Reyranella humidisoli: one gene and its partner. The main gene of each other region encodes a partner of the protein of the gene in region 2 in a complex. Links are inferred from orthologs where the notes say so. Each region holds a gene or a part of one and is shown on either strand. Other genes may lie near its edges. The genes, in order: accD and KQ910_RS11105.

What was found.
Region 1: the proteins of KQ910_RS11105 (region 2) and accD are in contact, whole or in part, in a solved structure (PDB 8UXZ), measured with the Escherichia coli proteins. The link is inferred for Reyranella humidisoli from one-to-one orthologs.

Annotation. Positions count from the first base shown.
Region 1 is NZ_JAHOPB010000001.1:1,908,366-1,911,646, reverse strand. What follows is about bases 1-2,967. They hold accD (acetyl-CoA carboxylase, carboxyltransferase subunit beta), read right to left. Parts: upstream 1,948-2,967; coding sequence 1,054-1,947; downstream 1-1,053. Other genes in these bases: KQ910_RS09385 (D-alanyl-D-alanine carboxypeptidase family protein), read right to left, coding at 1,985-2,967; KQ910_RS09395 (bifunctional folylpolyglutamate synthase/dihydrofolate synthase), read right to left, coding at 1-1,040. In the rest of the region: more of KQ910_RS09385, read right to left, coding at 2,968-3,229.
Region 2 is NZ_JAHOPB010000001.1:2,275,818-2,279,050, forward strand. The notes cover bases 30-2,948. They hold KQ910_RS11105 (acetyl-CoA carboxylase carboxyltransferase subunit alpha), read left to right. Parts: upstream 30-971; coding sequence 972-1,925; downstream 1,926-2,948. Other genes in these bases: KQ910_RS11100 (site-specific tyrosine recombinase XerD), read left to right, coding at 30-937; KQ910_RS11110 (LLM class flavin-dependent oxidoreductase), read left to right, coding at 1,931-2,948. Outside these bases: more of KQ910_RS11100, read left to right, coding at 1-29; more of KQ910_RS11110, read left to right, coding at 2,949-2,980; KQ910_RS11115 (tetratricopeptide repeat protein), read right to left, coding at 3,048-3,233. UniProt on the Escherichia coli protein: Component of the acetyl coenzyme A carboxylase (ACC) complex. First, biotin carboxylase catalyzes the carboxylation of biotin on its carrier protein (BCCP) and then the CO(2) group is transferred by the carboxyltransferase to acetyl-CoA to form malonyl-CoA.

The DNA of each region.
Region 1 (3,281 bases), 370 kb from region 2 along the record:
GTGGTCTGCATGGCGAAGATCAGATACAGCGGCAGCGCCGCCGGTTCCTTCGCCCACTCCGCCGCCATCCGGCCGAGCACGATGCCGCAATCCTCGTTGTGGCCGCCGTCGAGCCACAGCTCGCAGCCGGGCGGCAGCGAGCTCGACAGCGGGCCCGTCGTGAGACGCTGCAGGCGAGCCGGCCATTCGACCGATGCGAGCCCCGTGCGAATTGCGGTATCGCCGATGTCGAAGCGCGCCGCCCGCAGCCGCTCGATGCAGGCGATCGCGGTCGCCGCGTTGTCGATCTGGTGCGCGCCGATCAGTGCCGGCGCCGGCAGGTCGAGCGTGAGCAGATCGCTTTCGTAGCGGAAACCCGCCTCCTGCGGGATCACCTGCCACTCGCGGCCCATGCGGAACAGGGGCGCCGCGAGCTTGGCCGCCTCGGTCTCGATGACCTGCGCACTGATCTCCCGCTGACGGCCGATCACCGCAGGCGTCGCGCGCTTCAGGATGCCGGCCTTCTCCCAGGCGATGCCTTCGAGCTTGTCGCCGAGAAAGCCCGTATGGTCGTAACCGACCGGCGTGATGGCCGACAGAACGGGCTCGATCACGTTGGTGCTGTCGAAGCGGCCGCCCATGCCGACCTCGATGATGCCGAGTTCGGCCGGCACGCGCGAGAAGGCCAGGAACGCGAGCGCCGTGGTGATGTCGAAGAAGGAGATCGGCGTGTCGCCGTTGGCCTCCTCGCACTCGGTCAGCAGCTCGTCGAGCACGTCGTCCTCGATCAACTCGCTGGCGACGCGGATGCGCTCGTTGAAGCGCACGAGATGCGGCGAGGTATAGACGTGGACGCGATAGCCCGCGGCTTCGGCCATGGCGCGCAGATAGGCAACGAGCGAGCCCTTGCCGTTGGTGCCGGCGACATGGACCAGCGGCGGCAACTTCGTTTCCGGCGATCCCAGCCGCTTCAGCAGCCTCTCGATGCGCTCCAGTCCGAGGGTGATGACCCTGGGATGGTGGCTCATCAGACGCTGAACGATCGGATCGTTCGCGGTCACGTCAGCGATCCATTCAGCGTGCAGTCGAGACCGCGAGCGGGCGGTTTTCGACGACGAGCGGATCCATGAACAGCGAGACCATGCGGATCAGGGTCTCGCGCAACTTGTGGCGATGCACGACGGCATCGACCATCCCGTGCTCCAGCAGATATTCGGAACGCTGGAAGCCCGGCGGCAGTTCCTGGCGGATCGTGTCCTGGATCACGCGAGGACCGGCAAAGCCGATGATCGCGTCGGGCTCGGCGATATGGACGTCGCCCAGCATGGCGAACGAGGCCGAGACGCCGCCGGTCGTGGGATCGGTCAGCACCACGATGTAAGGCAGTCCCGCTTCCTTGACCTTGCGCACCGCGATCGTCGTGCGCGTGAGCTGCATCAGCGACAGGATGCCCTCCTGCATGCGCGCGCCGCCCGAGGCCGAAAAGACGATCAGCGGCGCCTTGCGCGCGACCGCGAGGTCGGCCGCCATGACGAGGCCCTCGCCCACGGCCGTGCCCATCGAGCCGCCCATGAAGCCGAAGTCGAGCAGCGCCAGGATCGAGAGGCGGCTGCCCATCAGGCCGCTCGCCACGACCAGCGCGTCGGTCGAGCCCTCGGCCTTGGCCTGGGCTTCCTTCAGGCGCGCGTCGTAGCGCTTGGTGTCGCGAAACTTGAGCGGATCGGCATTGACGCGCGGCAGCGGATGCAGCTCGTACTTGCCCTCGTCGAAGAGGAACGGCAGCCGCTTCAGCGGCCGCAGCCGCATGTGGTGGCCGCAGTGATTGCAGACCTCCTGGTTGGCTTCCCAGTCGCGCGTGAACAGCATCTGTTCGCACTTGGGGCACTTAACCCAGAGATTGTCCGGCGTTTCCTTGCGCGCGACCAACGCACGCAGCTTGGGCCGGACGAAATTGGTCAGCCAGTTCATGGGCGCGGTATCGCACGAATGAGGGGACGGGCCAAGGTCAGCGCCAGAACCCGCTAAAGGGGGCCGCCATGTCCGAAGGTTTCTTCACGACGCAGAAGGATTTCCGGGCCTGGTACTCGGCACAGAGCTTCTGCGCCGCCTCGGGCTGCAGATCGGCGATGATGGCCGCCTGTTTCGTCACCTGGTTCGACGCGACCGGCAGGATCCATTCCTTCCCGGCCTGAGCGACGCCCATCGCCAAGAGTCTCGCCTGTCCGGCATCGAACGCGGTCTTGGCGCTGCGCCAGTCGCCGAACGTCCCCAGCCAGACCGCATCGCCCGGCATGTCGTAGCGGATCGTGCCGCATTCGCCGTAGGGCAGCACGGTCGCCGGGCCGCCCTCGCCGTTGCGCAGCTGCCAGATCTTCTGGCGGCTGCCGCCGGTCTTGAGCGCATAGGCCTCGTCGAACAGCCGGACCAGGAACTCGTCGCGCAGGTCGGAGCGGCGGAAGCCGAAGGCCACGGCGACCAGCCGCCGGCCGTCGCGCACCGCGCTGCCCACGATGTTGAAGCCCGAGGCGCAGATGAAGCCGGTCTTGAGGCCATCGGCATAGGGCGAATAGAGATCGAGGAACTTCACGCCGGGCCCGATGCGCTGCTTGCCCAGCATGAAATCCTTGGTACGGAAGTAGCCGTAATACTCGGGGAAGTCCTTGATGAGCGCGAGCGCCAGGATGGCCATGTCGCGCGCCGTCGTCACCTGCCCCGGATCGGGCCAGCCGTTGGCGTTGCGAAAGGTCGTGGCCGTCATGCCCAGGCGCTTTGCGGTCTCGGTCATGCGCTGGGCGAAAGCCGGCTCCGAGCCGGAGATCTGCTCGCCGAAGGCGGTGGCGACATCGTTCGCGGAGCGGGCGACCAGCGCCTGGATACCCTGCTCCACCGTGATGGTGTGCCCCGGCGCCAGGCCGAGATGGGAGGCCGGTTTCTTCCGCGCATTCTCCGAGAAGGGAAGCGTCGCGGCGAGCTGCAGCCGGCCAGCCTTCAATTCCTCGAAGACGATGTAGATCGTCATGATCTTGGTGAGCGATGCCGGATACCACAGCGCGCCGGCATTGCGGTCCATGAGGGCCTCGCCGGTCGCCACGTCGACGACGACATAAGGGCCCGCGGGAACCGGTCCGGTCGGCGAGGCGACCGTGGCGATCTGGGCCCGGGCGGAGGCCAGCGACAGGGCGAACAGGCCCAGAATGCAGAACAGAAGACGCACGTTCATTGCCATCGAAGCCGGAGGGGATACGAGCATACGCCCTTCCAACGGCCCGCGGGAGGCATTAGATCGGAGGGATGCTCAAGGT
Region 2 (3,233 bases):
GCGTAAGCCCGCCTTCGGCCATGCGCGTGAGGTGCTGGCCTTTCTCGAGATGCTGCAGGCCGAACGCGGCGCCTCGAAGAACACGCTGATCGCCTACGGCGCGGATCTGGCGGACCTCCAGTCGTTCCTCACGCGTCGCAAGCAGGGCCCGCTGACGGCCGACGCGACTGCGTTGCGCGCCTACCTGAAGTCGCTCGACTATGTCGGCATGACGCCGCGCACGGTGGCGCGACGGCTCTCGGTGATGCGCCAGCTCTTCCGGTTCCTGCTGGCCGAGCGGCTCCGCGAGGACGATCCGGCAAGCACGCTCGACTCGCCGCGGCTCGGGAGACCGCTGCCCAAGGTCCTGTCGCGCGAGGAGGTCGATCGTCTGATCGATGCCGCGCGCAGCAAGGACGCGGTCGATGGCGGCCGCATGGCGACCCTGCTCGAAATTCTCTACGCGGCGGGTTTGCGCGTATCGGAGCTGGTGAGCCTGCCTCTGTCAGCCTGCGAACGCGATCCTTCGATGCTGCTGGTACGGGGTAAGGGCGACAAGGAGCGGCTGGTGCCGCTGTCGGACCCGGCGCGCCTGGCAATCATTGCCTGGCTGCACATGCGGCGCGGCCAGCTTGCCGAGGGCGAGACCTCGCGCTTCCTGTTTCCGTCGCGCGGCCGCACCGGCCATCTCACCCGCCAGCGGTTCGCGCAGCTTCTGAAGGAAGCGGCTGTGGGCGCGGGGATCGATCCGGCGCGCGTGTCACCTCATGTGCTACGCCATGCCTTCGCCAGCCATCTGCTGGCCGGCGGCGCCGACCTGCGCTCGGTCCAATTGATGCTGGGCCATGCAGATATCGCCACGACCCAGATCTATACCCACGTGCTCGACGACAAGCTGCGCTCGCTGGTGCAGGAGCACCATCCGCTGGCCCGGCGAAAGCGCCGGCCGGCCGGTTGACAGGATTCGGCGACCGGGCGACACCTGACCTTCAATGACGACATATCTCGACTTCGAGAAGCCGATTGCGGAGCTGGAAGGCAAGATCGCCGAGCTTCGCCATCTGCCCAATTCCGGCGACGTCGACATCGCCGAGGAAGTCATGCGCCTGCAGGACAAGGCGCATAAGCAGATCCGCGCGACCTATGCCAAGCTCACGCCGTGGCAGCGCGTCCAGGTGGCGCGCCACGCTGAGCGGCCGCACGCGCAGGCCTACATTGACCGACTGATCACCGACTACACGCCGCTGGCCGGCGACCGCGCCTTCGGCGAGGACGCCGCCATCGTGGGTGGCATGGGCCGGTTGCAGGGCCGCAGCATCGTGGTGCTGGGCCAGCAGAAAGGCGACGATACCGAGTCGCGCATCAAGCACAATTTCGGCATGGCGCGGCCCGAGGGCTATCGCAAGGCGCAGCGCCTGATGCGGCTCGCCGACCGGTTCAAGCTGCCGGTGCTGACGCTGGTGGACACGCCCGGTGCCTATCCCGGCATCGAGGCCGAGGCGCGCGGCCAGGCGGAAGCCATCGCCAGCTCGATCGAGACCTGCCTCGGGCTCGGCGTGCCGCTGGTCAGCGTGGTGATCGGCGAGGGCGGTTCGGGCGGCGCGCTTGCGATCGCTTCGTCGGACCGCGTCTACATGCTGGAGAACTCGGTCTATTCGGTGATCACGCCGGAAGGCTGCGCCTCGATCCTGTGGCGCAACAATGCCAACGCGCAGGACGCGGCCGAGGCGATGAAGGTGACGGCGGCCGACCTGAAGAAGCTCGACGTGATCGACGACGTGATCCCCGAGCCGATGGGCGGCGCCCATCGCGCGCCCGACGAGACGATCGACCTGGTGGGTCGTGTGGTCGGCGAAGCCATCGCCGAGCTCGCGAAGCTCGACGGCGACACGCTGCGCCAGCGGCGCCAGGACAAGTTCCTGGCGATGGGCAAGAAGGGCCTCTGACTTCCTTGTCGCTGCGACTGAGCGTTCTCGATCAATCACCGATCCGCAAAGGCGGCACGCCGGCGGAAGCCGTGCGCGATACGCTGGAACTGGCGCAGCTCTGCGACCGGCTGGGCTACCACCGTTACTGGCTGGCCGAGCATCACAGCAGCGAGGCGCTGGCCGGCTCGACGCCCGAAGTGCTGATCACGCGCGTCGCCGGCCTGACCGAGCGCATGCGCATCGGGTCGGGCGGCGTGATGCTGCCGCACTACAGCGCCTTCAAGGTGGCCGAGAATTTCCGCATGCTGGAGACGTTGTTTCCCGGCCGAATCGATGTCGGCATCGGCCGCGCGCCGGGCAGCGACCAGCACACGATGCGCATCCTGGCCGACGGCAAGCCGAACTGGAGCGACGCCGACAAGTATCCCTACCAGGTGCGCGATCTCGTGGCCTGGCTGCACGACGCGCTGCCGCTCAATCACGAAGGCACCGGCATCGTGGCCCAGCCGAGCGGCGAGACGGCGCCCGACGTGTGGCTGCTGGGATCGAGCGACGACAGCGCCGCACTGGCCGCGCATTTCGGCCTGCCGTTCTGCTTCGCGCACTTCATCAATCCCGACGGCGGCGATGGCGTGACGCGCGCCTATCGCGCGCATTTCAAGCCGTCGTCGCTACATGCGAAGCCGATGCCGCTGATGGCGATCTCGGTCCTGTGCGCGGAGACCGACGAGGAAGCCGATCTTCTTTCGCGCAGCCGTGAGGTCTGGGCGATGCGCCTGCGGACACTCGGCAATCCCGGCCCGGTGCCGTCGGTCGAGGAAGCGCTCGAGGCTGCGAAGCAACCCGGTGCCGAACGCTGGCTGCCGGCGCTGCGCCGCCGCTCGGTGGTCGGCTCGCCCAAGACCGTGCGCGCCGGTCTCGAACGCCACGCAGCGGCCTACGAAGTCGACGAGATCATGGCGGTGACGATCTGCTACGACTTCGAAAAGCGGAAGCGGTCGTACGAGCTGTTGGCGGAAGAGTTCGGGCTTTCTTCAAGCTCCTCTCCCCCGATCGGGGGAGAGGCTGGGTGAGGGGCGGCGCACCCCGTGTAACCCCCTCACCTAACCTCTCCCCCGATCGGGGGAGAGGAATACGAGATCAAAGCCCCGCCAGCGGGAAGCCTTTGCCCTTGCCGTTCTGCGGGCGGCGCTTCTCGATCATGGCACGCGCCTCGGCGGCGCGGCCGGCTTTCGCCATCGCCGACGTCACCAGATATTCCAGCAGGTCGCGTTGCGCACGGCTGCCGCCCAGGCGTTCGTGGGTGGCGAGCAGCGGCTCGATCTC